4 regions of the Streptomyces sp. NPDC059092 genome follow, and region 1 is predicted to be linked to each of the others. Evidence: riboswitches for the same ligand, from Rfam matches in the RefSeq annotation. Region 1 holds a riboswitch; each other region holds the start of a gene.
What was found. Region 1 has a riboswitch for cobalamin ahead of metE (5-methyltetrahydropteroyltriglutamate--homocysteine S-methyltransferase). Riboswitches for the same ligand answer to the same signal wherever they lie in the genome.
Positions count from the first base shown of each region.

Region 2: linked by a shared signal. The riboswitch ahead of ACFXPL_RS31530 (cobalamin biosynthesis protein) and the one ahead of metE (5-methyltetrahydropteroyltriglutamate--homocysteine S-methyltransferase) in region 1 are both predicted to bind cobalamin.
Region 3: linked by a shared signal. The riboswitch ahead of ACFXPL_RS21790 (ribonucleoside-diphosphate reductase subunit alpha) and the one ahead of metE (5-methyltetrahydropteroyltriglutamate--homocysteine S-methyltransferase) in region 1 are both predicted to bind cobalamin.
Region 4: linked by a shared signal. The riboswitch ahead of cobN (cobaltochelatase subunit CobN) and the one ahead of metE (5-methyltetrahydropteroyltriglutamate--homocysteine S-methyltransferase) in region 1 are both predicted to bind cobalamin.

Region 1 covers NZ_JBHZEJ010000011.1:41,333-48,811, forward strand. The annotation lists gene metE (5-methyltetrahydropteroyltriglutamate--homocysteine S-methyltransferase) at 1-1,409, opposite strand, end outside; cobalamin riboswitch at 1,572-1,770, opposite strand; gene ACFXPL_RS09490 (SAM-dependent methyltransferase) at 2,095-3,018, opposite strand; gene ACFXPL_RS09495 (EF-hand domain-containing protein) at 3,015-3,551, opposite strand; gene ACFXPL_RS09500 (pyridoxamine 5'-phosphate oxidase family protein) at 3,883-4,314, shown strand; gene ACFXPL_RS09505 (alpha/beta fold hydrolase) at 4,440-5,378, opposite strand; gene ACFXPL_RS09510 (TetR/AcrR family transcriptional regulator) at 5,602-6,186, shown strand; gene ACFXPL_RS09515 (hypothetical protein) at 6,235-6,630, opposite strand; gene ACFXPL_RS09520 (ATP-binding protein) at 6,655-7,095, opposite strand; gene ACFXPL_RS09525 (ArsR/SmtB family transcription factor) at 7,092-7,433, opposite strand.
Region 2 covers NZ_JBHZEJ010000076.1:18,121-25,599, forward strand. The annotation lists gene ACFXPL_RS31505 (hypothetical protein) at 1-107, opposite strand, end outside; gene ACFXPL_RS31510 (alpha/beta hydrolase) at 632-1,759, opposite strand; gene ACFXPL_RS31515 (class II aldolase/adducin family protein) at 1,855-2,565, opposite strand; gene ACFXPL_RS31520 (anion permease) at 2,706-3,980, shown strand; gene ACFXPL_RS31525 (hypothetical protein) at 3,993-4,256, shown strand; cobalamin riboswitch at 4,376-4,496, shown strand; gene ACFXPL_RS31530 (cobalamin biosynthesis protein) at 4,533-5,540, shown strand; gene ACFXPL_RS31535 (cobyric acid synthase) at 5,537-7,132, shown strand; gene ACFXPL_RS31540 (putative cobaltochelatase) at 7,188-7,479, shown strand, end outside.
Region 3 covers NZ_JBHZEJ010000038.1:2,302-9,780, forward strand. The annotation lists gene ACFXPL_RS21775 (GntR family transcriptional regulator) at 1-70, shown strand, start outside; gene ACFXPL_RS21780 (carbon starvation CstA family protein) at 265-2,487, shown strand; gene ACFXPL_RS21785 (YbdD/YjiX family protein) at 2,484-2,702, shown strand; cobalamin riboswitch at 2,861-3,003, shown strand; gene ACFXPL_RS21790 (ribonucleoside-diphosphate reductase subunit alpha) at 3,149-5,590, shown strand; gene ACFXPL_RS21795 (ribonucleotide-diphosphate reductase subunit beta) at 5,581-6,600, shown strand; gene ACFXPL_RS21800 (SDR family oxidoreductase) at 6,683-7,432, opposite strand.
Region 4 covers NZ_JBHZEJ010000028.1:32,073-39,551, reverse strand. The annotation lists gene ACFXPL_RS18300 (cobalt-precorrin-5B (C(1))-methyltransferase) at 1-1,085, opposite strand, end outside; partial or broken gene ACFXPL_RS18295 (cobalt-precorrin-6A reductase) at 1,103-1,843, shown strand; gene ACFXPL_RS18290 (precorrin-2 C(20)-methyltransferase) at 1,846-3,567, opposite strand; gene ACFXPL_RS18285 (precorrin-8X methylmutase) at 3,564-4,205, opposite strand; gene cobG (precorrin-3B synthase) at 4,202-5,608, opposite strand; cobalamin riboswitch at 5,682-5,842, shown strand; gene cobN (cobaltochelatase subunit CobN) at 5,877-7,479, shown strand, end outside.

The sequences.
Region 1 (7,479 bases):
GCCGTGTCGGTCCGTCCGGCGCGCAGGTCGGCGCGGGCCGTGCGCAACTCGTCGGTCTGCGGGAACGAGCCGATGGTGGTCGTCGGCAGCAGCGGCAGTCCGAGGTGGGCGCGCTGGGCGGCGGCGCGCTCGGTGTACGGCTGGGAGCGGCGGCCGTCGGCGTCGGTGACGGCGGCGGTCCTGGCCCGTACGGCCGGGTCGTGGGTGAGCGCGGAGTCCGTACGGGAGGCGAGGTCGGCCCGGTTGGCGGCGAGTTCGGCGGTGATGGCGCCGGTGCCCCGGGCCAGCCCCTTGGCCAGGGTGACGATCTCGGCGGTCTTCTGCCGGGCGAAGGCGAGCCAGCGCAGGACCTGCGGGTCGACGTCCCGTTCCACCGTGGTGTCGAGCGGTACGTGCAGGAGGGAGCAGGACGCCGCCACGTCGACCCGGGCGGCGAGGCCGAGGAGCGTGGCGAGGGTGGCGAGGGACTTCTCGTAGTCGTTGATCCAGATGTTGCGGCCGTTGACGACGCCCGCGACGAGCCGCTTGCCGGGGAGTCCGCCTGCGGCGGCGAGGTCGTCGAGGTTGGCTGCCGCCGCGTCGGTGAAGTCGAGCGCCAGGCCGTCGACCGGGGCCTTCGCCAGGACGGGGAGCGCGTCGCCGAGCCGGTCGAAGTAGGAGGCGACCAGCAGCTTGGGCCGGTCGGCCGAGCCACCGAGGTCGCGGTAGGCGCGGGCGGCGGCGTTCAGCTCGGCGCGCGTACGGTCCTGGACCAGCGCGGGCTCGTCGAGCTGCACCCACTCGGCGCCGGCGGCGCGCAGGTCGGCGAGGACCTCGGCGTAGACGGGCAGCAGCCGGTCCAGCAGGGTCAGCGGCTCGAAGTCGCCCGCGACTCCGGGGGCCGGCTTGGAGAGCAGGAGATACGTGACGGGGCCGACCAGGACCGGGCGGGCGGTGTGCCCGAGCGTCAGGGCCTCCGTCAGCTCGGCGACCTGCCGGGTGGAGTCGGCGGTGAAGACGGTGTCGGGGCCGAGTTCCGGGACGAGGTAGTGGTAGTTCGTGTCGAACCACTTGGTCATCTCCAGCGGCGCGACATCCTGCGTGCCGCGCGCCATCGCGAAGTAGCCGTCGAGCGCGTCGGCGGTGACGGCCGCACGGTGCCGTTCGGGTACGGCGCCGACCATGACGCTGGTGTCCAGGACGTGGTCGTAGTACGAGAAGTCGCCGGTCGGCACCTCGTGGACGCCCGCGTCCACCATCTGCCGCCAGTTGGTCCGGCGCAGGCCGGTCGCCGTCTCCCGGAGGGCTTCCGCGGTGACGCGGCCCTTCCAGTACCCCTCGACGGCCTTCTTCAGTTCCCGGTTCGGGCCCTGGCGGGGGTAGCCGTACACGGTGGCCCGTGCTGCCGCGGCTGCGGACTTCGTTGTCACGGAAATCTCCTTCGCGAGATGACTCCTGAACATCCCGGGGACGGGACGCGAGCGCGAAGGGGTGACGAAACCCGACGTTCGGTGCGGCGCCTCGGGCGCGCTCGTCCGTCCGGTATGTACGCCGACCCGCCCACGAGGTCACCGGGATATCCGCACGCGATCGGTCGCGTACGGGCAACGGGCAGGTCTTCGGACTCGCGGGCACGTCTGCCGAGGCAGACACCTACTGGCCGTCGCTTCCCGGATCCGGCCGGATCCAGTGCGTATGACGGCGGTCGTTCCCGCTCACCGCTGCGGGGCAGTCCCGGATTCCCACCGGGTTCCCTCTTACGACGCGTCTGCCTGGAGGGCAGGGCGAACCAGCTGCACCCGCCAGGCTAGAGCGTGGACACCCCCTTGGCCGAATGCGTTCACATTCCGGAATGTGACATGGGCCACGGAATCGTGTCGCGGAGCGGAACGGAGCGCGGCATCCTGGACCTGACCGGCGTTCCGGAGGAAGGGGACGCGGGATGGAGGGGCGCGTCGGCGTGACGACCGGTAGCGGGCCTGGACGGGCCGGCGCCCGTCTCCTCGGTGGTCCGATCCTCGGCCTGCTCCCATGGATCATCTTCGCCGTGGTGCCGGGACCGGACCGGAGACGTGAGCGCCGCCGCCCGCTCGGCATGATCGGTCCGCGGTGACCTCATTCGTGTCCGGTCCTCGGGGCGGGCGCCTCCGCGAAGATCCAGCGGTTGGCCGCCAGCGCGTCGTTCGGCTCGGGGAGCGGACCGCGCCCGTGGAGGCGGGTGAAGTCGAACGGCGAGCGGACCGAGACCGACCAGCCCCACCGGGCGAGGTCGGCGGCCGACGCGGGGCGCGGATCCGGGTCGAAGAGGGACGGCAGGTCGATGTCGATCCGCGCCTTCGTCGTCGTGTAGACCGCACTGGCACGTACGTCCGCCCCCTCCAGGTTCTTGATCTCGTACGCCAGCGTGCTTCCGGGCGCGCTCAGCCGGTCCACCGTCGCGATGAGGTGCCGCTCGGCCGCCGCCGGGAGGTACAGCAGCAGCCCCTCGACGAGCCAGGCGGTCGGTACGGCCGGGTCGAAACCCGTGTCGGTCAGCGCGTCCGCCCAGTCGAGCCGGAGATCGGCCGCGAGCGGTCTGCGCTCGGCCACGGGGACGGCCCCCGCCCCGTCGAGTACGGCCTGTTTGAAGGCCATCATGCCGGCGGTGTCGATCTCGTGGATCACACAGCCGGGCGGCCAGCCGAGCCGGAACGCCCGGGAGTCCAGGCCCGCGCCCAGCAGCACCACCTGGCGCACGCCCGAGTCCGCCGTACGGAGCAGATGGTCGTCCAGGACCCGGGTGCGCAGGGCGAAGTACCGGCCGAGGCGGCCCCAGAGCGGGTCCGCGTCCCCTCCGGGCACCTGGTCCGGCCGGACCGGCCAGCCGGCCGAGGCCGGCGCCGCCCGGACGAAGCGCTCCGCGAACTCGTCCCGCGCCAGGGCGTCGGGACGGTGGGTCTCGATGGCGCGGGCGGCGGCCACCATGAGTGCGGTCCGGCCCACGCCCTGCGCCACACCGGGGTTCAGCTCCGGGGCCGTACCGTCGAGGGACCGGGTCACAGCACCACACCCGCGGTCAGGTGGTCCCCGGCGATGCCGGCCTTCTCGGGGCGGTAGAAGTCCCTGATGGCCTCCGCCCAGGCGTCCACCGCGACACGGTCGTCGTCCGTGGGTTCCAAGGCGTCGAACAGGGCGTGGATGTTGGGCCGTTGGAAGCCGACGCCCCTCATCAGACCCACGAAGACGGGACGCGTGACGAGGCCGTCGTCCTCCAGGGAGCCGAGACCGGCGAACGCTTCGGCGAAGGCGTCGATCGTCTCCTCGAACCGCTCCGGCGTCAGCACACAGGCGGTGAACTCCTCCTGGCCGACCCGCCCGTCGCCGTCGGCGTCCAGTTCGGTGACGAGGGTCGTCCAGTACCGGTGGAAGGCGTCGAGCAGCGCGCGCTTCCTGGCGTCGGGGGCCGTGGGCACCGCCCCGACCACCCGGCTGCCCATCAGCGCGAAGTCGCCGGCCTCCAGAAAGCCGTTCCCGTCCGCGTCGAACAGCGAGAAGACGAGGTGGACACGGTGGGTCGCCTCAACGGTACGCATGGCGCTCTCCTCTGCTTTTCGGTCTCGGGCCGCTGCCCCCTCACTATCCGGGCGGGGCGGGCGCGGCGGAACGGAAAGGCCGTCGCGTGCACACGAACGAGGGCAATGCGCCGGGCGGTGCATGAAGTACCGCTGTTCTGGAAAGCGACGGCGTTCCGCCGGGCCTGCGGCGCCCCGTCCCCGGGGTGTCCGGGTGGGTACCGGCATCGGCGTGGGCATCGGCGTCCGGTTCTCCGCACGTAGCATCGACGCGTCAACGCACCGGCGGACGGCGGCGCCGCTCCCGCCGCCGCTGCTCCGCTCCCCGTACTTCCACCGAGAGACTTCCACCATGGCATCACGCGCCCTGCTTGCGGATCCGGCCTTTCTCGCGTTCTGGGAGGAGCGGCACGTGTGCCTGCTCGCCACCCGCCGCCCGGACGGCACCACGCACCTGGTGCCCGTCGGAGTGACCTACGACCCGCGGGCCGGGATCGCCCGCGTCATCACCGGGGGTGGGACGGCGAAGGCCCGGAACGTCATCGCGGCGGGACCTGACGCGCCGATCGCGGTCAGCCAGGTCGACGGAGCCCGCTGGGCCACGCTCGAAGGCACCGCGGTGGTCAACCGCGACCCCGGAGCGGTCGCCGAGGCGGAGCGGCGCTACACCCGGCGCTACAAGCCGCCGCGCGTCAACCCGGAGCGGGTCGCGATCGAGATCACGGTGACCGGGGCCATGGGGAACGTGCGGACGAGGCCGGCCGGGTCCGGACGGGACGCCTGAACGGGGCGCCCGAGTGAGAGGCCTGAACGGAACGCCTGAACGGGAGTCCCTGGTAAGGAAGTCGGACTCCGCGGTCCGAGTTTCGCGCGGCCTTGGGCGGCGCGGCCGGGTAGGTTCGACGGGCGTCAGCCGACGTCGGCGATGAAGTCCGCTACCGCGGCAGCGACAGCTTCGGGCTGCTCGTCGGGGATGAAGTGTCCAGCGTCGGGCACGACGATTCGGGTGGTGTTGTCGGCCCACGGGCTGATGGAGGCGGCCATGTCCGGAACGGAACCGTGGCTGCTGGAGATTCCGAGGATCGGCACGGTCAGGCGCCGCTCCTTGAGCGCCTCGCGGTTCTTACGCGCCGACTCCGCGGCGTCCCGGTAGTACGCGAGGGAAGCGCGCAGGCCGCCGTCGACGGCGACGGCCGCCGCGTAGTGGTCGAGTTCGGCGTCGTCGAACGTGTCGGGAGACAGGGCCTTCACCTTCAGGAACCAGCCGACGTACTCGCGTTCGCGGCCGGCAAGCAGCGTCTCGGGCAGATCGGGCACGGTGTGGAAAGCGAAATGCCAGGTCTTCCACGCTCGATCCGGGTCGGTGGGAATCGCCTCCGGGAGGGTGATGCCGGGAATTCCGGCGTCGAGCAGGGCGACCCCGCGCAAGTGGCTCTCGAAGTTGAGGGCGAGGGAGAAAGCGACCCAGGCGCCGATGTCGTGGGCGACCAGGGAGTAATTCGACACTCCGAGGGCCTTCACGGCGGCGTGGACGTGCGCGGCGACCGCGTGCGTGTCGTAGCCGCGCTCCGGACGCTCGGAGTGGCCCTGCCCCGGCAGGTCGATCGCGATGACGTGGAACCGGTGGGTGAGGCCGGGCATCACCTTTCGCCAGGCCCACCAGGTTTGCGGGAATCCGGCGAGCAGGACGACGGCCGGGCCGCTCGGCCGTCCGCCTTCGACGGCATGAAGGCGGACGCCGTCCGCGTCGACCCAGCGGTGAGTGAATCCGGCCAGATGCCGCAGGGGCAGGTCGCGGACGGGGTTGCTTTCGGAGACATGCGGAGTGCTGGTCGCTGGGCCGGTCACGGGGATCCTCCATCGGTGTCAGGTGTCAGGTGTGCGGTTGGGCGGTGCAGCTGACGGCGGCGTCTGGGACCACGTGGTGTGTTTCTCGCGCGGTCGCGAAATGCGCGCGGTATGCCTGGCCATGGCCACGCTCGAACGCTAACACATCTTGAACTGATCGGTTCAAGATAGAATGGTGCGCGATACGGTCCGAACCATCGACGCATCGGCAAGGAAGTCCCGCGTGGCAGGCAAGAAGCAGTTCGACATGGACACGGCGCTGGACGCCGCGATGATCCAGTTCTGGCGCGACGGCTACGCCGACACCTCATTGGACGATCTGTCTCGGGCGACCGGCCTGAACCGCAGTTCCATCTACTCCTCCCTCGGCGACAAGGACACGCTCTTCCTGCGATGCCTGGATCTCTACGCCGCGCGCTATGGCGAGAAGTACGACGCCGCCCTGTCGTGTGCGGCCTCGGAACCCGTTGCCGCCGTTCGTGCGTTCTTCGACGTCACCCTTGAGCGCATCGCCGATCCCGAACTGCCTGATGGATGCCTGATCGCCCAGTCGGTCATGGCGATTCCAGTGCTGAGTCCGAGCGTCGCGGCGCATGCCAGGCAGGCGCTCGGCTTCCAGCGCCTGCGCCTGCGTGCCGCGCTGAAGGCCGGCCGGCTGACCGACCAGGACGCCGATGCCCTCGCCGTACACGCGGCGGCTGTGAACCAGTCGCTCGCCGTCATGAGCAGGGCCGGGGCGAGCCCGGCGCAGCTCCTGGCTGTCGTGGGCGTGACCGTGGACGCGCTGTCGCAGGCGCCGCGCGCGTGACGAATCCGATACGGCCGTCGGACTCGCGGTCCGGTACGCACAGTCGTTTCATGAGTTCGAGGCGTGCGCGGCAGTGGTGCCAACGGGCTCGGGCCTGGTGGCTTCGTCGCCAATCGGACCGGGCCAGGCGGGCGCGAGGTCCGGGGCCTGCCGCATGCGCCGTGTGATCGCGGCGAGCAGGCGCTGGGTCCCGGGGACGGTCGGCGCGGTCGTGCCGTCGGCCGGCGCCTGCTGGCCGGCGTCGTCGGGTAGGGCGGGTACGGGGTGGGTGGCTTCGGCCAGGGCCGATGCGACGGCCGGCGGCGCGCAGGCGGCGAGCGCGAGCGCGGTGTGCCGCTTCCGGACCCGGTAGCAGCGCGCCGGGGTGTGCTTGAGGCCGACCGCCTGTTTCGCGTCACCGGATGAGCCGGGGATCTCTGCGGCTCGGGCGAGCTGACTGCACATCAGGAGCAGAGCCCGACTGCCGTACTAGAGCGGAAGCGTGATGCAGATGCTCTTGCCTCCGCCGTCCCCGTCCTGGCGTACGACCGCGGAGCCCGCGAGGCTCGACGTGAGTTCGACGACGGTCGCCAGCCCCTTGCTCGCGCCACCGGTACCCGCGTGGGTGCCGGTACGGGTACGGAGGGACGGCTGGTACGGGTGGCGGTCGTGGACCGCGAACACGAGGGTGTCGTGGCCGGCCGCGTAGCTGACGGTGAGGCTGGGGGAGACGGACGCGGCGTGTCTGACGCTGTTCGTGACCAGTTCGCTCAGGATCAGCAGGGCCGGATCGACTGCCGGGTGGTGCGGGCTGATGCCCCACTCGGCCAGTAACCGCTGGGTGGTCTCGCGTGCCGTGCGTACGGCGGCGGGCTGGGCCGGCAGCGTCAGCACATGGCGGTGGGGCAGCGGGGCGATGCGGCGGCTCACCGCGCCGAGACCTCGGATTCCCGCAGTTCTTCCAGGAGTTGGTGCTGACCGGCCAGCAGCTCGGTCAGGATCCGCCGCGCGGCCCGCAGCAGATCCGCGACGTCCCCTCCCGCCAGTTCGTAGACGACGGTGGGGCCTTCGCGGCTGGAGGTGACGATCCCGGAGCGGCGCAGCACCGCCAGTTGCTGGGAGAGCGCGGAGGGCTCGATCTCGATCTCGGCGAGCAGGTCCCGTACGGGCATCGGGCCGTCCTGGAGCAGTTCCAGGACCCGGATGCGCACCGGATGCCCCAGCATCCGGAAGAACTCCGCCTTCGCCTGGTACAGCGGAATCCCCACGAAACCCTCGCTCTCCCTCACGCCGCACCGGCCCCGTGGCGCGGCA
Region 2 (7,479 bases), on a different contig from region 1:
CCGCGCCCCTCGGTCACCGCCCGCCGGGCCGTGGCCAACGGCGCCGCGCGGACGAGTCGGAGTGTGGAGTTGCGCGCCAATTGCTCATCAGGCTTTCGGGACGTCACGGGGGCAGTCTTCCCGGTGACTGCCCGAAAGCCCAAACGGAACCCCTTTCGGCGGTACCGGAACGGCGGAAGTGGCCCCTTGTGCGCAGCGGTCTCACCGGTGCGGAGGAGGCGGCGTACGACTGTTCGGGGAGGTGGGGAGGGCGGCGGTCCGGGGCGGGCCGGCGGATGGCGCGGTGCGCGCGGGGGCGCGAAGGCGGCGCAAGGAGTCCAAGCGGAGGCGCGCCGGGGCGGCCCGGCGGCACCCGTGTCCGCGCCGTGCCCGCCGGGCCGGGGCACGCGGCCAGGACCCGGGTGCGGGCACAGGGTGCGGGACGGGCGACGGGTACGGGCGCAGGACGCGGAAGGAGGCGAGAGCACAGGGCCGCGCGAGGTGCGGGAGGGGAGGCGGGCGCGGAGGCGCCGGGGCGGCCCTGCGGCACCCGCGTCCGCGCCGTACCGCCCGGACCCGCGTCCGCGCCGCAACGCGTCCGCGTCCGCGCCGTGTCGCCCGGAGCCGGGCGGTACGGCGCGGGGCGCCGGTGCTACATGAGCGGGGTGAGGAAGCGGCGGAGCGTCTCCTCGTACCCGTCGGGATCCGCGTTCCACATCGCGGCGTGCGGGGCGTGCGGGACGGTGTGGAGGGCGATCAGCCCCGGCCGGTGGGCGGCGAGTTCGCGCGAGGGGTTCCAGGACGCGATGGTGTCGTCGGGGCCGTGGAAGATCAGCGTCGGTACGTGCAGATTGCGCGGGTCGGCGGCTTCCAGCAGCCGGTCGCCGTGCAGCCCCGTCCGGCCCTGGGCCGCCCGCACGGCGAGCGGCAGCAGGGGCCCGGGGATCCGGCGGGCGGTGGCCAGGGCCCGCAGGGTGGCCTCCCAGTCCAGCACCGGCGAGTCGAGTACGAGTCCGGCGATGCGCTCGCTGAGGGCGGAGTTCGCGGCGGCGTGCAGGGCCATCGAGGCGCCGGTGGACCAGCCGTGCAGGACCACGCGCTCGGCGCCCAGCCGGACCGCGTGGCGGATCGCCGCGTCGAGGTCGCGCCACTCGGAGTCGCCGAGGTGGCCGAGGCCGTCCGGGGAGCGGGGCGCGCCGGGGTCGCCCCGGTAGGCGAGGTCGAGGACGGGCAGGCGCTGGGCCGCGAGGAATTCCATCACGTTCAGGGGGTGCTCGCGGGTGGTGCCGAGACCGTGCACGGTGATCACCCAGGTGCCCCGCGGCCCCGGCACGAACCACGCGGGCAGCGAGCCGAGTTCCCCCGGGATCCACATGTCCTGGTGGGCGAGGCCCAGTGCGGTGCCGGGGTCCCCGCTGTGCACCTGTGGGGTGAGCCGTACGCGCCTGCCCGGGACGAGGGCGCCGCGGGTGACCCGTACCAGCCGGCGCACCACGGTGTCGGCCGGGTGCGGCACGCCGTCCAGGACCGGTCCGACGACGGCGTGCACGCCGGGTCCCTCGATCCCGTACGTTCCGGGGCGCAGGGAGGCGAGCGAGCGGGTCAGGGTGACCTGTCCGGCGGCCGTGGCGTGCACGGTGATCTTCGGGTCGCTGGGCAGGGGCCGCCCCGGCGGTGCCTTGAGCGCGGCATCGCTGGCGTACCGGCCGGCCGCGACCGCAGCCGCGCCGACCCCGAGCACTGTGGTGACGGCCGCTGCCGTCGCTGTAGCCGGGCGCACGCTCCCAGTGTCTCCACCCGCGCCGGACCCGGCCAGCGGGCGGGGGCCGTCGGGGGCGGCGGGCTGGCCCCGCCCCACTCGGCCTCACGGCGGGGTCAGCCCCGCTGGCCGTAGCCGCGCAGCTTCTCCCCCACCTCCCGCACCTGTTCCTCCGACAGCAGCGAGGGACGGTGTCCCGGCACCGCACTGGCCGTGAGCCACAGGCGGCACATCCATTCGAGCTGGGCGGTGCGGTCGTACGCCTGGGCGAGGGTGTCGCCGTACGCCACCGTTCCGTGGTTCCGCAGCAGGCAGGCCGTACGGTCCACCAGGGCCTCGCCCATCCCGCGGGCCAGCTCCTCCGAGCCGTACAGCGCGTACGGGGCGACGCGGACGGGGCCGCCGAGGGCCGCCGCCATGTAATGGATCAAGGGGAGTTCGGTGACCAGGGTGGAGACCGCGGTGGCGTGCACGGCGTGGGTGTGGACCACGGCGGTCGCGGGCGTGTCGCGGTAGACGGCCAGGTGCAGGGGGAGTTCACTGGTGGGCGTGAGAGTGCCGAGGACCTGCCGTCCGGCGAGGTCGACCGCGATCGCGTCGCCGGGTGCGAGCCGGTCGTACGGGACTCCGCTCGGGGTGACGAGGACCAGCTCGCCGACCCGGACGGAGACATTGCCGGAGGTGCCGACGACCAGCCCCTCCGCGGCCGTTCTGCGGGCGGTGTCGACCAGCTCCGCCCAGGCCCGTTCCAGGGCGCCCCGCCCGACCGCCGATTCGCCCTGCCCGCCGGTCCGTTCACCGTGTTCGCCGGTCCGCTCATCCGTCATACGCCGATCCTGCCAGGCGTCGCGGACATCTCCACCGGGTGGGTCACCGTGCGGACCCACCCAGTTCATCTTCCGTTCACCCTGACTCCCTACGTTCACCGTGGCCACCGACGTCGAACGATTGCCTGGGTCCTGGGTCAATGGAACACATCACGCTGCTGCTCGCGATTGTGATCGTGACAGCTCTCGTGTTCGATTTCACGAACGGTTTCCACGACACCGCCAACGCGATGGCGACGACCATCTCGACCGGCGCTCTGAAGCCCAAGGTCGCGGTGGGTATGTCCGCGGTCCTGAATCTCGTCGGCGCGTTCCTGTCCGTCGAGGTCGCCAAGACGATCTCCGGCGGGCTCATCAACGAACAGGGCATCAGAACAGAAGTGATCTTCGCGGCGCTCGTCGGCGCCATCCTGTGGAATCTCTTCACATGGCTGCTCGGACTCCCGTCCAGCTCCTCCCACGCGCTCTTCGGCGGGCTGATCGGCGCCACCCTGATGTCCGTCGGCGCCTCCGGCGTCAACGGCGGCGTCGTCGTCACCAAGGTCCTGATCCCCGCGCTCGCCGCCCCCGTGGTCGCCGGCCTCGCCGCCCTGCTGGCGACGAAGCTGACGTACCGGATCGGCCGCGCCACGGACGACAAGGCCACCGCCAAGGGCTACCGGGTCGGGCAGATCGCCTCCGCCGGGCTCGTCTCCCTCGCCCACGGCACCAACGACGCGCAGAAGACCATGGGCGTCATCACGCTCGCCCTGGTCACCGGCGGTGTCCTCGCCCCCGGCTCCAACCCGCCCCTGTGGGTCATCGTCTCCGCGGGCATCGCGATCGCGCTCGGCACGTACCTCGGCGGCTGGCGCATCATCCGCACCATGGGCACCGGCCTCACCGACCTCCAGCCGCAGCAGGGCTTCGCCGCCCAGACCAGCGCCGCGACGGTCATCCTGGCCTCCTCGCACCTGGGCTTCTCGCTCTCCACCACACAGTCCTGCTCCGGCGCCGTGATGGGCGCGGGGCTCGGCCGCAAGGGCGGGGTGGTGCGCTGGTCCACGGCGACCCGGATGTTCGTCGCCTGGGGGCTCACGCTGCCGGCCGCGGGGCTGGTCGCCGCCGGCGCCGAGTTCCTGACCGGCCAGGGCGCCTGGGGCATCGTCGTCGTCGCGGTCCTGCTGGTCGCCGGTTCCGCCGGGATCTGGCTCGCCTCGCGCCGCCGTCCGGTCGACCACACCAACGTCACCGCCGAGCCCGCCGCCGGCACGGGCCTCACCGCCGAGCCGGCCGGAGTGGTGACCACCGCCATCGCGGCCGTCACCCCGCCTCCCCCGGCGGGCGCCGCCGGCCAGGACCTCTCGACCACCATCCCGGCCCCCGCGGCCACCGCCCCGGACCAGGCCGAACCGGCCCGCCCCGCCACGGTGTAAGGAAGCGACCCTATGAACATCGACTGGGCAGCACTCGGCTCCGTCTTCGGCGTCAGCCTGGTGGCGACCGTCGCCCTCGTGGGCCTCTTCACCCTGGGCATCGTGGGCCTCGCCAAGCGGGGATCCACGGCGGCACCGGGCCCGGCCGGAACCTCGGCCGCCGCCTCCACACCCGCCACCGGACCCGCGCCGCTCGCGGCCCGCGCCGGCGCCTACCTGTGCTTCGCGCTCTGCGTCGGGGCCGTCGCGTACGGGATCAGCCTCATCGTGGCCTGACCCCGACCGCGGTCCGCACAGGAGCCCCGCATCGGCCGACCGGTCCGATGTGGGGCTCCGCACACTGTCCCGTCGCAGGTCAAGGATGAGTTGACGGGTGTTGCGGAGCGTGGTGGACTTCCGGGGCCATTGACGACGGCAGCAGAGGAAGCCGGTGCGAATCCGGCGCGGTCCCGCCACTGTCACTGTGAGCCTCGCCTCCAGGAGCCAGGAACTCTCGCCGTCGCACTACGAACGTCGAACCGGGGCGCGGACCCTGAGTGAGGACACTTCGCCATGCCTGGCTGCGGTTCCGCCGCGCGCGGCGGCTCAGCCGCCCCTGCCGCCGAGCGGGTCTTCGCGTACGGCGCCGCCCTCGGCCTCCTGGGCGACCGGCTGTTCGGCGATCCGCGCCGGGGGCATCCGGTGGCCGCCTTCGGCCGGGCCGCGGGGGCCGTCGAGCGCGCGCTGTGGCGCGACCACCGAGGCTGGGGCGCGCTGCACACCATGGTCTGCGCCGGAGGCGCCGCCGGGGCCGCGGCACTGGCCGCCGCCGGGGTACGCCGTCACCCCGCCGCCTCCGTGGCGCTGACCGCGGCGGCCACCTGGGCCGTGGTCGGGGGCGCCTCGCTGGGCCGCGAGGCGCGGGCCGTCGGCGCGGCGCTGGCCGCCGGGGACCTCGAAGGCGCCCGGGAACGTCTGCCGAACCTGTGCGGCCGTGATCCGTACTCCCTGGACGAGGCGCAGATCGCGCGCGCCGTCGTGGAGTCCGTCGCCGAGAACACCTCCGACGCCGTCGTGGGCGCGCTGGTGTGGGGCGCGGTCGCCGGGGCGCCGGGGCTCGTCGGGTTCCGCGCCGTGAACACGCTGGACGCGATGGTGGGTCACAAGAGCGACCGTTACCGCCGGTTCGGCTGGGCGTCGGCCCGTCTCGACGACGTCGTGGGGTGGCCGGGGGCCCGGCTGACCGCCGCGCTGGCCGTCGTCGCCGGGGAGGACGGGCGCGGCGCGCTGCGGGCCGTACGGCGGGACGCGCACCGGCACCCGAGCCCCAACGCGGGCCCCGTGGAGGCGTCGTTCGCCGGGGCGCTGGGCGTACGGCTCGGCGGGACGCTCGCGTACGGCGGGCGCGTGGAGCACCGCCCCGTCCTGAACGGCACGGGACGCCCGGTCGGGGTCCCGGACATCGAGCGCGCCGTACGGCTGGCCCGCCGGGTCAACGTGCTCGCCCTCGCGGCCTGCGTCACGGCCCGTCTCGGGTACGGCGCGGTGCGCGGGATCAGGACCACCAGGAGGCGTGGATGAGCCGGAACAGCGGGCGTGCGGGGCGCGGCGGAGGGCTGCTGATCGCCGGCACGACCTCCGACGCGGGCAAGAGCGTCGTCACGGCGGGGATCTGCCGCTGGCTGGTGCGCCGGGGCGTGAAGGTCGCGCCGTTCAAGGGCCAGAACATGTCGCTGAACTCGTTCGTGACGCGCGAGGGCGCGGAGATCGGGCGCGCCCAGGCGATGCAGGCGCAGGCCGCGCGGGTGGAGCCGACCGCGCTGATGAACCCCGTGCTGCTGAAGCCGGGCAGCGACCGCAGCAGCCAGGTGGTGCTGATGGGCAAGCCGGTCGGGGAGCTGAGTGCCCGTGGATTCTTCGGGGGGTCCGGGGGGCCGGCCCCCGGGAAGGCGCTGCACGGCGGCCGGCAGGAGGCGCTGCTCGGGCCCGTGCTGGAGTGCCTGGAGGAGCTGCGGTCCACGTACGACGCCGTGATCTGCGAGGGCGCGGGCAGCCCGGCCGAGATCAATCTGCGCCGCACCGACATCGTGAACATGGGTATCGCGCGGGCCGCGCGGCTGCCGGTGGTCGTGGTCGGGGACATCGACAGGGGCGGGGTCTTCGCCTCCTTCTTCGGGACGACCGCGCTGCTGAGCCCGGAGGACCAGGCGCTGGTCGCGGGGTATCTCGTCAACAAGTTCCGGGGCGATGTCTCGCTGCTGGAGCCGGGGCTCGACATGCTGCGCGGGCTGACCGGGCGGGCCACGCTCGGGGTGCTGCCCTTCCGGCACGGTCTGGGGATCGACGAGGAGGACGGGCTGCGGGTCTCGCTGCGCGGCGCCGTGCGCGAGTCGGTGGTGGCTCCCCCGTACGGCGAGGACGTGCTGCGGGTCGCGGTCTGCGCCGTACCGCTCATGTCGAACTTCACCGATGTGGACGCGCTGGCGGCGGAGCCCGGGGTCGTGGTGCGGTTCGTGGACCGTCCCGAGGAGCTGGCCGACGCGGACCTGGTGATCGTGCCGGGCACGCGCGGCACGGTGCGGGCGCTGGCGTGGCTGCGGGAGCGCGGGCTGGCCGACGCGCTGGCCCTGCGGGCCGCCGAGGGCCGCCCCGTGCTGGGCATCTGCGGCGGCTACCAGATCCTCGGCGAGCGGATCGACGACGAGGTGGAGTCCCGGGCGGGCTCGGTGGCCGGGCTCGGACTGCTGCCCGTACGGGTCAGGTTCGAGCGGGAGAAGACCCTCGCGCGGCCGGCCGGGGTGGCCCTCGGCGAGCGGGTCGAGGGGTACGAGATCCATCACGGCGTCGCGGACGTGCGCGGCGGGGACGCCTTCGTCACGGATCCGGAGGGGCGGGCCCTGGACGGCTGCCGGTCCGGGGCCGTCCAGGGCACGCACTGGCACGGGGCGCTGGAGAGCGACGCGTTCCGGCGGCGGTTCCTGACGGAGGTGGCGCGGGCGGCGGGCCGGCGGTTCGTGCCCGCGCCCGGAACGAGCTTCGGCGCACTGCGCGAGGAACAGCTCGACCTGCTCGCGGACCTCGTCGAGGAGCACGCGGACACGGCCGCGCTGCTGCGCCTGATCGAGGAGGGCGCCCCTGCCGGGCTGCCGTTCATCCCTCCGGGGGCCCCGTGAGCACCGTGGAACGCCGCCCGGTCATCGATGCGTCATTCGAAGGAGCGATCAGCCTATGAGCACCCCTTTCCCGTTCACCGCCGTGGTGGGCATGGACGATCTCCGTCTCGGTCTGCTGCTGAACGCGGTCAGTCCGGCGGTCGGCGGCGTCCTCGTACGGGGTGAGAAGGGCACGGCGAAGTCGACGGCGGTACGGGCGCTGGCCGCCCTGCTGCCCGAGGTGCCGGTGGTGACGGGGTGCCGGTTCAGTTGCGACCCGGCCGCGCCGGATCCGCGCTGCCCCGACGGGCCGCACGGGGGCGCGTCCGCCGAGGCGCGGGCCGCGCGGATGGTCGAGCTGCCCGTGG
Region 3 (7,479 bases), on a different contig from region 1:
GTGGGTACGGTCCGTCTACCGCGGCGACCGCTACAAGTTCGTGGCGCGTCTCCAACGCCCGCGCCCGTGAAGCCATGAGCCCATGAACGAAATCCCGCCACGCCCGCATAAACCCACCGTGTGCGGGCAGTTCACGTACCGGGATATGGGCTGGTGGTGGCGTGTCCCGGGATGGTCCCCTAGATTTCCTGCGCGTTACGCATCACGTATGCCGCGTTGACGCGTCAGGCAGTACGCAGGTGACCAGTGAGGGGACGACTCGCCATGCCAGAGCCCGCACCGACCGACACCCCGTCGACGGACACCCGGCCGAAAACCACAGGTGGTCTCAGCCCGAGATCCCTCGTCATCTGGATCCTGGTCGCGCTGGTGGGCGCGGCGGGCTGGGGGGTGCTCGCCCTCTCCCGGGGCGAGGAGGTCTCGGCGGCGTGGATGCTGGCCGCCGCCCTCGGCTCGTACGCGATCGCCTACCGCTTCTACTCGCGCTTCATCGCGAACCGCGTCCTCAAGGTCGACAAGACCCGGGCCACCCCGGCCGAACGGCTCGACAACGGGGTCGACTTCCACCCCACCGACCGGCGCGTGCTGTTCGGCCACCACTTCGCGGCCATCGCGGGCGCGGGGCCCCTGGTCGGTCCCGTACTCGCCGCCCAGATGGGATATCTGCCCGGCACCATCTGGATCGTCGCGGGCGTGATCTTCGCCGGGGCCGTCCAGGACATGGTGACGCTGTTCTTCTCCACCCGCCGCGACGGCCGTTCCCTCGGCCAGATCGCCCGGGACGAGATCGGCCCCTTCGGCGGCGCCGCCGCGCTCATCGCCGTCTTCATGATCATGATCATCCTGCTGGCCGTGCTGGCGCTGGTCATCGTCAACGCCCTGGCGCACTCGCCGTGGGGCGTCTTCTCCATCGCCATGACCATCCCGATCGCCCTCTTCATGGGCGTGTACCTGCGGGTGCTGCGCCCCGGCCGGGTCAGCGAGGTCTCGCTCATCGGGGTGGCACTGCTGCTGCTCGCCATCGTGGCGGGCGGCTGGGTCGCCGAGTCCTCGCTCGCCGACACCTTCACGCTGGAAGCGGGCACGCTGGTCATCTGGATGATCGCGTACGGCTTCCTCGCCTCCGTACTCCCGGTGTGGATGCTGCTGGCGCCGCGCGACTACCTGTCGACCTTCATGAAGGTCGGCACGATCGTGCTGCTGGCGCTGGGCGTCGCGATCGCGCTCCCGACACTGAAGATGGACGCCGTCACCGAATTCGCGAGCCGCGGTGACGGCCCGGTCTTCGCCGGGTCCATGTTCCCGTTCGTCTTCATCACCATCGCGTGCGGCGCGCTCTCGGGCTTCCACTCACTGATCTCCTCGGGCACGACCCCGAAGATGATCCAGAAGGAGACCCAGATCCGGATGATCGGTTACGGCGCGATGCTGACCGAGTCGTTCGTCGCGATCATGGCGCTGATCGCCGCCTGCATCATCGACCCCGGCCTGTACTTCGCGGTCAACTCCCCCGCCGGTCTCATGGGCGGTACGGTCGAATCCGCGTCGCAGGCGGTCGCGAACCTGGGCTTCACCATCTCGCCCGACCAGCTCGCCCAGGCGGCGAAGGACGTCGAGGAGACGAGTCTGCTGTCACGGACCGGCGGGGCGCCGACCTTCGCCCTCGGCATGGCGGAGATCTTCTCGTCCGTCGTCGGCGGCACCGCAATGAAGGCGTTCTGGTACCACTTCGCGATCATGTTCGAGGCGCTGTTCATCCTCACCACGGTGGACGCGGGGACGCGCGTCGGGCGTTTCATGCTCCAGGACATGCTCGGCAACGTGTACAAGCCGATGCGCCAGGTGAGCTGGAAGCCGGGCGTCTGGTTCGCCAGCGCGGTCGTGGTCGGCGGCTGGGGCTACTTCCTCTGGGTCGGCGTCCACGACCCGCTGGGCGGCATCAACCAGCTCTTCCCGCTCTTCGGCATCGCCAACCAGCTCCTGGCGGCGGTGGCGCTCGCCGTCTGCACCACGCTGCTGGTCAAGTCCGGCCGCCTGAAGTGGGCGTGGGTGACGGCCGTACCGCTCGCCTGGGACGCCGCCGTCACCCTCACCGCGAGCTGGCAGAAGATCTTCTCGGGCGACCCGAGGGTGGGCTTCTTCACCCAGCGCGACGTGTACCAGTCGGCGATCGACCGGGGCGAGGTGCTGGCCCCGGCCAAGACCATGGACGACATGCACACCGTCGTCACCAACTCCACCGTGGACGGGGTCCTCTCGGCCCTCTTCGCGGTCCTCATCCTGGTGGTCATCGCGGACGCGGGACGGGTCTGCTTCAAGGCGATCCGCGCCCCGGAGGCCGTCCGGCTGGTGGAGGCCCCGTACACCGAGTCCAGGATCGTCGCCCCGGCCGGAATGATCCCCACCCAGGAGGAGAAGGCGGAGCTGGCCGCCGCCGAGGCCGCGACGGTCCGTGAGAGCGTCCCGGCGGGGACGGGCCCGGCATGAGCGGACTCCGGAGCCGGACGGAGCCGGTACGGCACGTGGCCCGGCGGATCCGCTGGTACGTGCGCGAGTTCACCGGCGAGTCGGCGTACGAGCGCTACGTCGCCCACGCCGGCGCCGGTGACCCGGCGGGGGAGGTCATGACCCGCCGCGCCTTCGAACGCAGCCGCACGGACGCCCGCGAGGCCGACCCGCGCGAGGGCTTCCGCTGCTGCTGAGCGCTTGCCGAGGCCCCGATGAGGCCTCGTGGGGCCCTTTCCGAGGCCTCATCGGGGCCTTTCCCAAGCCTCACCGGGCCCTCGCCGAGGCTCTGCCGAGCCGCCGCTGATCTCGTACCGCGGCGACGTACGACACAACATCTGGGGGGTGGCGCACCGCGCGCCCCCCAGATGTATGCTCGACCTCGCTGTCGACGCAGGGGAATCCGGTGCGAATCCGGAACTGTCCCGCAACGGTGTACTGTGGCGCACTTTGTCGCGCCCTCCAGTCCGAACACCTGCCGGCAGCGCGTCCGGCTCGACCGAACCGGACGCCCAGACGTCCGGGCCTCGCGGTTGGGCCGGTGGACGCGGCGCGGTGTGCTGCCCTGCGATGGCGGGGGTACGTCCGTGCGCGCGGACCCGTGCTTCCCCGTGGCCCAGAGCCGAGCGAGGGAGAGCACCACGTGACCATCGCGCCAGCGGATCCGGTTTCAGCACCGACCGACCAGCGGACGGAGGCCGAGCAGCGGCCCGGAGCCGCGCAGGCACCGGCGGCCGACGCCCCCGGCACCGCGCTGCTGCGGACCCTGACCGAGCTGACCGCCGATCTGCCCGACGCCGACCCGGGCAGGATCGCCGCCGCCGCGCTGCGCGGCCGCAACGCCCGTTCGGACGAGGCCGAGTTGCGCGAGCTGGCCACGGAGGCGGCGGCCGGACAGATCTCCGAGGACCCGGCCTACTCCCGTCTCGCCGCCCGGCTGCTCACCCGTACGATCGCCGACGAGGCGGCGTCCCAGGGCGCCGTGTCGTTCGCCGCGTCCATCGCCGTCGGTCACCGCGAGGGGCTGATCGCGGACCGTACGGCCGCCTTCGTCACCCGCCACGCCGACCGCCTCGACGCGCTGATCGACCCGGCGGGCGACGACCGTTTCGGCTACTTCGGGCTGCGTACGCTCTACAGCCGCTATCTGCTCCGGCACCCGCTCACCCGTCAGGTGATCGAGACGCCCCAGCACTTCCTGCTGCGCGTCGCCGCCGGGCTCGCCGAGGACGAGAGCGCGCACGCGCTGGACGAGGTCGCCGCGCTCTACCGGCTGATGAGCCGGCTGGACTACCTCCCCTCCTCCCCCACCCTCTTCAACTCCGGCACCCGCCACCCGCAGATGTCCTCCTGCTACCTGCTGGACTCGCCGCTGGACGAGCTGGACTCGATCTACGACCGCTACCACCAGGTCGCGCGGCTGTCGAAGCACGCGGGCGGCATCGGGCTCTCGTACTCCCGTATCCGCTCGCGCGGTTCACTGATCCGGGGGACGAACGGCCACTCCAACGGCATCGTCCCGTTCCTGCGGACCCTCGACTCCTCCGTCGCGGCCGTCAACCAGGGCGGCCGGCGCAAGGGAGCGGCCTGCGTCTATCTGGAGACCTGGCACGCGGACCTGGAGGAATTCCTCGAACTGCGCGACAACACGGGCGAGGAGGCGCGCCGTACGCACAACCTCAACCTCGCGCACTGGATCCCCGACGAGTTCATGCGCCGGGTCGAGTCGGACGGCGTGTGGTCGCTGTTCTCGCCGGTGGACGTGCCCGAGCTGGTCGACCTGTGGGGCGACGCGTTCGACACCGCGTACCGCGAGGCGGAGGCCGACGGTCTCGCCCGCAGGACCATCAAGGCCCGTGAGCTGTACGGCCGGATGATGCGCACCCTCGCGCAGACCGGCAACGGCTGGATGACCTTCAAGGACGCGTCGAACCGTACGGCGAACCAGACCGCCGAGCCCGGCCACACCGTCCACTCCTCCAACCTCTGCACGGAGATCCTGGAGGTCACGGACGACGGCGAGACGGCCGTCTGCAACCTCGGCTCGGTCAACCTGGGCGCGTTCGTGGACGCGGCCACCGGCGAGATCGACTGGGAGCGGCTGGACGAGACCGTCCGTACCGCCGTGACCTTCCTCGACCGGGTCGTGGACATCAACTTCTACCCGACCGAGCAGGCGGGCCGCTCCAACGCCAAGTGGCGTCCGGTGGGCCTGGGCGCGATGGGGCTCCAGGACGTCTTCTTCAAGAAGCGGCTGCCCTTCGACTCCCCCGAGGCCGCCGCGCTCTCCACCCGGATCGCCGAGCGGATCATGCTCGCCGCGTACGAGGCGTCCTGCGGCCTCGCCGAGCGCAACGGCCCGCTGCCCGCCTGGTCGAAGACGCGTGCCGCGCGCGGGGTGCTCCACCCCGACCACTACGACGTGGAGCTGAACTGGCCGGAGCGCTGGGAGGCGCTGCGCGCCCGGGTGGCGAAGAGCGGCATGCGCAACTCCCTCCTCCTGGCCATCGCGCCGACGGCGACCATCGCGTCGATCGCGGGCGTGTACGAGTGCATCGAGCCGCAGGTCTCGAACCTGTTCAAGCGCGAGACGCTCTCCGGGGAGTTCCTCCAGGTCAACTCCTACCTGGTGGACGAGTTGAAGCGGCTCGGCGTCTGGGACGCGCAGACGCGCGAGGCGCTGCGCGAGTCGAGCGGTTCGGTGGCGGGCTTCACGTGGATCCCTGCCGAGGTACGGAAGCTGTTCCGTACGGCGTGGGAGATCCCGCAGCGCGGACTGATCGACATGGCGGCGGCCCGTACGCCGTTCCTGGACCAGAGCCAGTCGCTGAACCTGTTCCTGGAGACGCCGACCATCGGGAAGCTCAGCTCGATGTACGCGTACGCCTGGAAGAAGGGGCTGAAGACGACGTACTACCTGCGCTCGCGCCCGGCGACCCGGATCGCGCGCGCGGCGGGCGGACAGCCGGTGCCGGCCCCCGCGTCCGCCCCGGCCCCCGCCCCCATCCCCGTACAGGCGACCCCGGCCGACGAGGCGATCGCCTGCTCCCTGGAGAACCCCGAGTCCTGCGAGGCATGCCAGTAATGACCACCGAGAAGAATCTTCTGGACCCGGGCTTCGAGCTGACGCTCCGCCCCATGCGTTACCCGGACTTCTACGAGCGCTACCGCGACGCGATCAAGAACACCTGGACGGTGGAGGAGGTCGACCTCCACTCAGACGTCGCCGACCTGGCCAAACTCTCCCCCGGCGAGCAGCACATGATCGGCCGGCTGGTCGCGTTCTTCGCGACGGGCGACTCGATCGTCTCGAACAACCTGGTGCTGACGCTCTACAAGCACATCAACTCCCCGGAGGCGCGGCTCTACCTCTCGCGCCAGCTCTTCGAGGAGGCCGTACACGTCCAGTTCTATCTGACGCTGCTGGACACCTACCTCCCGGACCCCGCGGACCGCGCGGCGGCCTTCGACGCGGTCGAGGAGATCCCGTCGATCCGCGAGAAGGCGCAGTTCTGCTTCCGCTGGATGGACTCGGTGGAGAAGATCGACCGCCTGGAGTCGCAGGCGGACCGGCGCCGCTTCCTGCTCAATCTGATCTGCTTCGCGGCGTGCATCGAGGGCCTGTTCTTCTACGGGGCGTTCGCGTACGTCTACTGGTTCCGCTCGCGCGGCCTGCTGCACGGCCTGGCCACGGGCACGAACTGGGTCTTCCGCGACGAGACCATGCACATGAACTTCGCCTTCGAGGTCGTGGACACGGTCCGCAAGGAGGAGCCGGAGCTGTTCGACGACGCGCTCCAGCAGCAGGTCACGGACATGCTGAGGGAAGCGGTGGAGGCGGAGCTGCAGTTCGGCCGCGACCTGTGCGGCGAAGGACTGCCGGGCATGAACACGGAATCGATGCGCGCGTACCTGGAGTGCGTCGCGGACCAGCGGCTCCAGCGGCTCGGCTTCCCGCCGGTGTACGGATCGCAGAACCCGTTCCCGTTCATGGAGCTCCAGGGCGTGCAGGAGCTGACGAACTTCTTCGAGCGCCGCCCGTCGGCGTACCAGGTGGCGGTGGAGGGCACCGTCGGCTTCGACGACGACTTCTAGGCCGCGGGCCGGTCACGCCGGGTCCGGGGCGGGGGAAGTCCCCTGCCCCGGACCCGGATCTGTCCGTCCGTCACTCACTCACTCACCAGGGCAGCGGATGGTGACTCAGGTCCTCGTCCGCCGTGACCGCCGTACCCGTCGGACCGCCGGGCGGCAGGGTGGCCATCCGGATCGGCAGCAGCGCCCCCTCCGCGGCGGTCAGCGCGCCCGCGTGTCCGTTCTGATCCGTCGCGACGGACCCGGGCGAGACGGCGTTGACGAGGATCCGCTCGGAGCGCAGCTCGTTGGCGTACGTGACGGTGAGGGCGTTCAGCGCGGCCTTCGAGGAGTTGTAGGCCAGCAACTGCGGAAAGGCCCGGTTCGACGCGGCCAGGGACACGGAGCCGAGGTTGCTCGTGATGTTCACGACGCGCGCGGCCGAGGACCGGCGGAGCAGCGGGAGCATCGCGTTGGTCACCGCCACGACGCCGAACACGTTGATCTCGTAGGTGGCGCGCACCTCGTCGACCGACGTCCGGCTCGGCTTGTGGATGGGCGTGGCGAGCACACCGGCGTTGTTGACCAGGATGTCGAGCCCGCCGGCCTCTCGGGCGACCGTCTCCGCCGCCGCGTCGACCGACGCCTGGTCGGTGACGTCGAGCTGGACGAACCGCGCGTCGTATCCGCGCGCGACCAGGGCGGAGACGGCCGAGGTACCGCGGTACGTGTCCCGGGCACCGAGGTAGACCGTCATCCCCATCCCGAGGAGCCCTTCGGCGACCGCGAACCCGATGCCCTTGTTGGCGCCGGTGACCAGAGCCAGCCGCTGCGTGGGACTGATGTGAGTATCCATGATCTGCCCATACTGGCCGAGCGCGTCACCCCGGCTCGGCTGTTCGC
Region 4 (7,479 bases), on a different contig from region 1:
ACCGGCGCACCCCGCAGCACCGCCAGCGCCTCCGACCTGGCCCGTACCGCCACCGCGTCGCCCAGTTCGACGCCCTCCGCCTCGCACAGGCGCAGCGCCTCCAGGCCCGTGTTGGACTCCGCGACCCGAGCCGCCAGTGCCGCGTCCGCGCCCGCCGCGGCGGCCAGTTCCGCCAGGAACGCCTTGTTCACCTGAGAGCGCGCCGAATGCAGGTCGAGATGGCCCGCCGCCAGTTTCGAGAGCTTCGCGAAGCCGCCGCAGAGCGTCAGCCGGTCGACCGGATGGCGCCGGATGTACTTGAGGACCGCCCCCGCGAAGTCGCCCATGTCCAGCAGCGCGTCCTCCGGCAGCCCGTGGACGGCCCGGACCGTCTTCTCCGAGGTCGAGCCCGTGCACCCCGCCACATGTGTACGGCCCGCCGCGCGCGCCACGTCCACGCCCCGCCGGATCGAGTCGATCCACGCCGAGCAGGAGTACGGGACGACCACCCCCGTCGTGCCGAGGATGGACAGGCCGCCCAGGATGCCCAGGCGCGGGTTCCAGGTCGAGCGGGCGATCTCCTCGCCGTCGTCCACGGAGACCGTGATCTCCACGTCGCCCGTGCCGCCGTACCGCCCCGCCACCTCCGCCACATGCGCGCGCATGAGCTGACGCGGGACCGGGTTGATCGCCGGTTCGCCGACCTCCAGGGGCAGCCCGGGGCGCGTCACCGTACCCACGCCGGGGCCGGCCAGGAAGACGACGCCCGTGCCCGGCGGGAGCAGCCGTACCGTCGCGCGGACCAGGGCGCCGTGTGTGACGTCCGGGTCGTCGCCCGCGTCCTTGACCACACCCACCGTGGCCGCCCCGGCGGACCGCTCCTCCGTGGCCAGCGCGAACGCCGGGGTGTGGCCCTTCGGCAGCGTGATCGTGACCGGGTCGGGGAAGTCGCCGGTCAGCAGGGCGGTGTACGCGGCCGTCGTCGCAGCCGTCGCGCAGGCGCCGGTCGTCCAGCCGGAGCGCAGACCGGTGTGCTTGAGTTGGGCGCTGCGCCCGCCCGCGCCCGTATCGACACCCGTACCCGTACCTGTTTCCCGCTCAGTCATGGAGAGACCCGTTGTCCTTGCACGTGCTCATCCTCGGGGGGACCACCGAGGGGCGCCGCCTCGCGGGGCTGCTGGACGACCGGCCCGACCCGCGACCGCGCGTGACGACGTCCCTCGCCGGGCGCGTCGCCCGGCCCGTGCTGCCGCCGGGCGAGGTGCGCGTCGGCGGGTTCGGCGGGGCCGAAGGGCTGGCGCGCTGGCTGCGCGAGCACCGCGTGGACGCGCTCGTCGACGCCACCCATCCCTTCGCCGCGACGATCAGCCGGAACGCGGCCCGCGCCGCCGCCACCGCCCGGGTCCCCCTGCTGGCGCTGCGCCGCCCCTCCTGGGTGCCCGTGCCGGGCGACGACTGGCGGACGGCCGGCTCCCTGGCGGAGGCCGCCGAGGCGCTGCGCGGGCTCGGCGGGCCCCGCAGGGTCTTCCTCACCACCGGGCGGATGGGGCTCGCCGCCTTCGCGGGCCCGGAACTCGACGCCCACTGGTTCCTCGTACGGTCCGTCGACGCCCCGGAACCGCCGTACCCCGCCCGTACGGAGACCCTGCTCGACCGGGGGCCGTTCACCCTCGACGGGGAGCGGGACATCCTGCGCCGGCACCGGATCGATGTCGTCGTGACCAAGGACAGCGGCGGCTCGGCCACCGCGCCCAAGCTCACCGCCGCCCGTGAGGCGGGGATTCCGGTCGTGGTGGTGCGACGGCCGCCCGTCCGGGAGGGGGTGGCCGTCGCGGAGACCGTCGAGGAGGCGGTGGCGTGGGTGGCTCACTTCGCGGAGGAGGATTCCGAAGCGGATGCCGAGGCGGAGCCCGAGGCGGGGCCCGACGTGGATTCCGACGTGGATTCCGACGCGGGATCCGAGGCGGGTTCTGAGAGGGGAGAGGGTTCCGGGTAGCGCCTCGGCGTCCAGACGATCTCCTCGCCGCCGCCCTCGTCGGCACCCCGCCGTGCGGTCACCGTCTGCGAGGACCCGACGATCAGGATCGTGCGCATGTCCACCTGCGCCGGGTCCAGCTCCGCCAGCCGTACGATCCGTACGCTCTCCTCCGCCCCGCCCACATCGCGGCCCAGCACGACCGGGGTGTCCGGGGCGCGGTGCTCCAGCAGCAGTTCGCGGGCCTTGCCGACCTGCCAGTTCCGGCTGGCCGAGCCCGGGTTGTAGAGCGCGAGCACCAGGTCCGCCGCCGCTGCCGCGCGCAGCCGCTCCGCGATGACCTCCCACGGCTTGAGGCGGTCGGAGAGCGAGAGCACGGCGTAGTCGTGGCCGAGGGGTGCGCCGGCGCGCGCGGCGGCGGCGTTGGCTGCGGTCACGCCCGGCAGCACCCGTACGGGGATCGCCCGGTACGGGTCGGCCGACGCGACCTCCAGGACGGCCGTGGCCATCGCGAAGACGCCCGGGTCGCCGCCCGATACGACGGCCACGCGGCGGCCCCGCCGCGCCAGGTCGAGGGCGAACTCGGCGCGCTCGGACTCCACCTTGTTGTCGGAGCCGTGCCGCCGCTGGCCGGGGCGGACCGGAACCCGGTCCAGATAGGTGGTGTAGCCGACCAGTTCCTCGGCCGAGGCCAGCGCGCCGCGCGTCTCGGGCGTGAGCCACAGCGGGCCCGCCGGGCCCGTACCCACGACCACCACCTCGCCGGAGCCGGCCGGTGCGGGAGCGTCGGCGTCGGGGGAGGCGGAGGGGACCCGGCCCACGCGGCTCGGCAGCACCGCCACCGAGAAGTACGGCACCGAGTCCGGGTCCGTGTCCGCCAGCGCGCCCGTGCGCTCCCCGCTCATCGTCGCGCGCTCCACGTACCGCGCGTCCGCCAGCCGCCCCGCCCGCTCGATCGACCGCCGTACGGCCGGGAACGTCCGGCCCAGCTTCATCACGACCGCCGAGTCCGCCGAGGCCAGCCGGGCCGTCAGCTCCTCCTCGGGCAGGGTGCCCGGCAGGACCGTCAGCACCTCCTCGCCCTCGACGAGCGGGGTGCCGAGCCGCGCGGCGGCGGCGCTGACCGACGTCACCCCGGGGATGACCTCGGTCGGATAGCGGTCGGCCAGCCGCTTGTGCATGTGCATGTACGAGCCGTAGAAGAGCGGGTCGCCCTCCGCGAGTACCGCGACCGTGCGCCCCGCGTCGAGATGGACGGCGAGCCGGGCGGCGGACTCCGTGTAGAACTCGTCCATCGCGCCCTGGTAGCCGCCCGGATGGTCGGTGGTGCCGGTGGTGACCGGGTAGACCAGCGGCTCCTCGATGTGGTCGGCGCGCAGGTGCGCGGCGGCTATGGAGCGCGCTATGGAGCGGCCGTGGCGGGCGCTGTGGTACGCGACCACATCCGCCTCGGCGATGACCTGGACCGCCCGTACGGTCATCAGGGAGGGGTCGCCGGGGCCGAGGCCGACGCCGTACAGCCGGCCGGTGCGGAGGCCACCGGTCGCGGCCGTCCCGTCTGCGGTGGCCGTCCCGTCCGTGGTGGTTGTCGTGGCCGTGGTGTTCTCGGTCATTCCACTTCGCTCGCGATCGCGTTGATGGCCGCCGCCGCGAGGGCGCTGCCGCCGCGCCGTCCCCGTACGACCAGGTGTTCCAGACCGGCGGGGTGCCCGGCCAGCGCGTCCTTGGACTCCGCCGCGCCGATGAAGCCCACCGGGACGCCGATGACGGCGGCCGGGCGCGGGCCGCCCGCCTCGACCATCTCCAGCAGCCGGAAGAGCGCGGTCGGCGCGTTGCCGACGGCGACGACCGCGCCGTCCAGCCGGTCCCGCCACAGCTCCAGGGCGGCGGCGCTGCGCGTCGTCCCCCACTCGGCGGCGAGGGCCGGCACGGCGGGGTCGGAGAGTGTGCAGACCACGTCGTTGTCGGCGGGCAGCCGCTTGCGCGTGACCCCGCTCGCGACCATCTGCACATCGCACAGGATCGGCGCGCCGGCGCGCAGCGCCTCGCGGGCACGGGCCACCACGCCGGGGGTGAAGGCCAGGTCGCGCACGAGGTCGACCATGCCGCAGGCGTGGATCATCCGCACCGCGACCTGGGAGACGTCGGCGGGCAGCCCGGCGAGATCCGCCTCGGCGCGGATCGTGGCGAACGACTGGCGGTATATCGCCGCGCCGTCCTTCTCGTAGTCGAACACTGTGGTCTCGCTCATCTCGTCACGTCGTCACGGCTGCTTTTTTCTTCAAGTGGTCGTCCGTGGCCGTCCTGTGTGTGCACAGAGACGGTGTAGCGGCCCTCGCCGGTCGCGACCCTGTCGACCCGGTCGCCCTGCGGATGACCGCAGCGCCGCGCGCATCCCGACCAGTACACGGGCAGGTTGTTTCCCTCCCGGCCCCCGCTCCGACTCCCGTCCCGGCCCGCGACCACGGACGCGGCGGCGTCGGCCCGTACGTCCGCGAGCGCCTTGGCGCAGCCGGGCCGCCCGGTGCAGGCGCCGACGCCGAGCCAGGGGGAGCCGGGCTCGGTGACCAGCCCGGCGGTACGGCACCGTACGAGGAGGCCGGCGGCGGCGTCCGGGGCCAGGCCGGGGACGATCACCCCGCGCCAGGGCGTCAGCCGCAGGCCACCGCTCCCGCTCAGCAGGAGACGCCACTGCGCCACGCTCAGCCGGCCGAGCCGGGGGTACGCGGAGAGCGCGACCGTTCCGTCGGGGGAGGGGATCAGTCCGGGGGCCGGGGTCTTCGCCGCCCCCCGCGTGTCCTCCGCCGCGTCCCCCGCGTCCCCCGCCAGGACCTCGATCCCGGCCGCCGTCAGGCGCTCCGCCACCGCTGCCGCCAGACCCAGGGCCGCCCCGGCGGGCAGGTCCCGTACGCGCCAGGCGCCTGTCCCGCTCGCCCGCGCCGCCGTGAGGAAGGTCTCCGCCGCCAGCAGGGCCGCGCGCGGGCCGTCGTCGGCCGGGACGCGTACCGCCCGCTCCGCGTGCGGCGGGTGATTCGCCCCGATCCGTACCGTCGCGGTGCCGTCCCTTCGTGCGAGCAACGTCACATCCGCGTCCAGCGCCGCCACATCGCCCCGGCCGTCGTCCAGCGCGAACAGGTAGCGTCCGGAAAGCTCCGTCGCCGCGTCGCTCGCGCACAGCAGCTCGTCCAGCCGCCGGACCCACAACCCCATGTCCCCCGTGCCGAGTCCGTCGAGTCCGGCCAGCGGCGAGGCGACGATGTTCCGTACCCGCTCGTGCTCCTCGGACGGGAGCAGGCCCGCCTCGTGCAGCAGCGCCGCCAGCTCGCCGCCGCAGCTCGCGCCCAGCCCCCGCAGCTGGACGTTGCCCCGGGATGTGAGGTCCAGGTGACCGTCGCCCAGTCGCTCCGCAGTGTCCGCCAGGACGAGCGCCTGACGGTGCGTCAGCAGGCCTGCGGGCAGCCGGAGTCTGGCCAGGGCGCCGTCGTCGGCGTGGTGCAGCCGCAGCGCGCCGGGGCAGGCGTCCCCCCGTACCCGTACGACGTCCGGGACGCTGTCCCGTACGTACTCGCGTACGGGCTCCCGCGCCGCGCCCCGGAACGGAGCGCGCGCGGTGGCTTCGTCCCGGTTCACGGGTGTTGGCGAGGTGGGCGGCATGGCCGCGAGCATACCCACGTGGTCCTCGCGGCGGACTCACTCGTCCGGGCGCCCTCCCCGCCCGTGACCTCAGCACTTACTATGCAGACGGCGGGCCCGTCAGGCCCGTCACACGCCAGTGACGGCGTCATGGGGAGGAAGCCCGGTGCGAACCCGGCGCGGTCCCGCCACTGTGAACCCGACAGCTCCGGCCGTCGGGTGAGCCAGGAACTCCCGCCGTCCTCCACACCCGCCCGGGGCGCGGACCCCGAGGAAGGCCAGACGCCGCATGCTTCTGCTCCTGTCGACGTCCGACACCGATCTGCTCAGCGCCCGTGCCGCCAACGCGGCGGGGGGCCCGGTCCCGTACCGGTTCGCCAATCCCGCCCGGCTCGCGCTCGACGAACTGCCCGCGCTGCTGGAGGGCGCCGACCTCGTCGTCGTACGGCTCCTCGGCGGTCTGCGCGCCTGGCAGGACGGCATCGACGCGCTCCTAGCCCGGGACATCCCGGTCGTCGTCCTCACCGGTGAACAGGCGCCCGACGCGCAGCTCATGGAGGCGTCCACCGTCCCCATCGGGATCGCCGCCGAGGCGCACGCCTATCTCGCCCACGGCGGACCGGCCAACCTGGACCAGCTCGCGCGGTTCCTCTCCGACACCGTCCTGCTCACCGGCCACGGCTTCGAGCCGCCCGCCGCCGCGCCCACCTGGGGACGGCTGGAGCGCAAGGTCAGGCCGCCGCGCTTCGGCCGCCCCGGCCATTCGGTGACGGAGGTCGCGCCTACGGTCGCGGTCCTCTACTACCGCGCCCACCACATGAGTGGCAACACCGCCTTCGTCGAGACGCTGTGCTCGGCGATCGAGGACGCCTACGCCCGGCCCCTGCCGATCTTCGTCTCGTCCCTGCGCGCGCCCGAGCCGGAGCTGCTGGCCGCCCTGGGCGAGGCCGACGCGATCGTCACCACCGTGCTCGCCGCCGGGGGCACCAAGCCCGCCCAGGCGTCGGCCGGCGGCGACGACGAGGCGTGGGACGCGGGCGCGCTCGCCGCACTCGACGTACCGATCCTCCAGGCCCTCTGCCTCACCAGCAGCCGCGCCGCCTGGGAGGAGAGCGACGAGGGGCTGACGCCGCTCGACGCGGCCTCGCAGGTCGCCGTACCGGAGTTCGACGGGCGGCTGATCACCGTCCCGTTCTCCTTCAAGGAGATCGACGAGGACGGGCTGCCCGCGTACGTACCCGACCCGGAGCGGGCCGCGCGCGTCGCCGGGATCGCCGTACGCCACGCCGCGCTGTCCTTCCGTACGAACGCCGAGAAGCGCGTCGCGCTGGTCCTCTCCGCGTACCCCACCAAGCACTCCCGCATCGGCAACGCCGTCGGCCTCGACACCCCCGCCAGCGCCGTCGCGCTGCTGCGCCGGCTTCTCGTGGACGGCTACGACTTCGGTACGGAGCCGGTGCCCGGCCTGGAGTCCGGCGACGGCGACGAGCTGATCCGCGCGCTCATCGACGCGGGCGGCCACGACCAGGAATGGCTCACCGAGGAGCAGCTCGCCCGTAACCCCGTCCGCATACCGGCGGCCGACTACCGGCGCTGGTACGCACAGCTCCCCGCCGATCTGCGCGCCTCCGTCGAGCGGCACTGGGGGCCGCCGCCCGGCGAGATGTTCCTCGACCGCAGCCGCGTCGGCGCGGGCGGCGACCCGGACGGCGACATCGTGCTCGCCGCCCTGCGGCGCGGCAATCTGCTGATCCTCATCCAGCCGCCGCGCGGCTTCGGCGAGAACCCGATCGCGATCTACCACGACCCCGATCTGCCGCCCTCGCACCACTACCTGGCCGCGTACCGCTGGATCCAGGCGCCCGACCACGACGGCGGGTTCGGCGCCGACG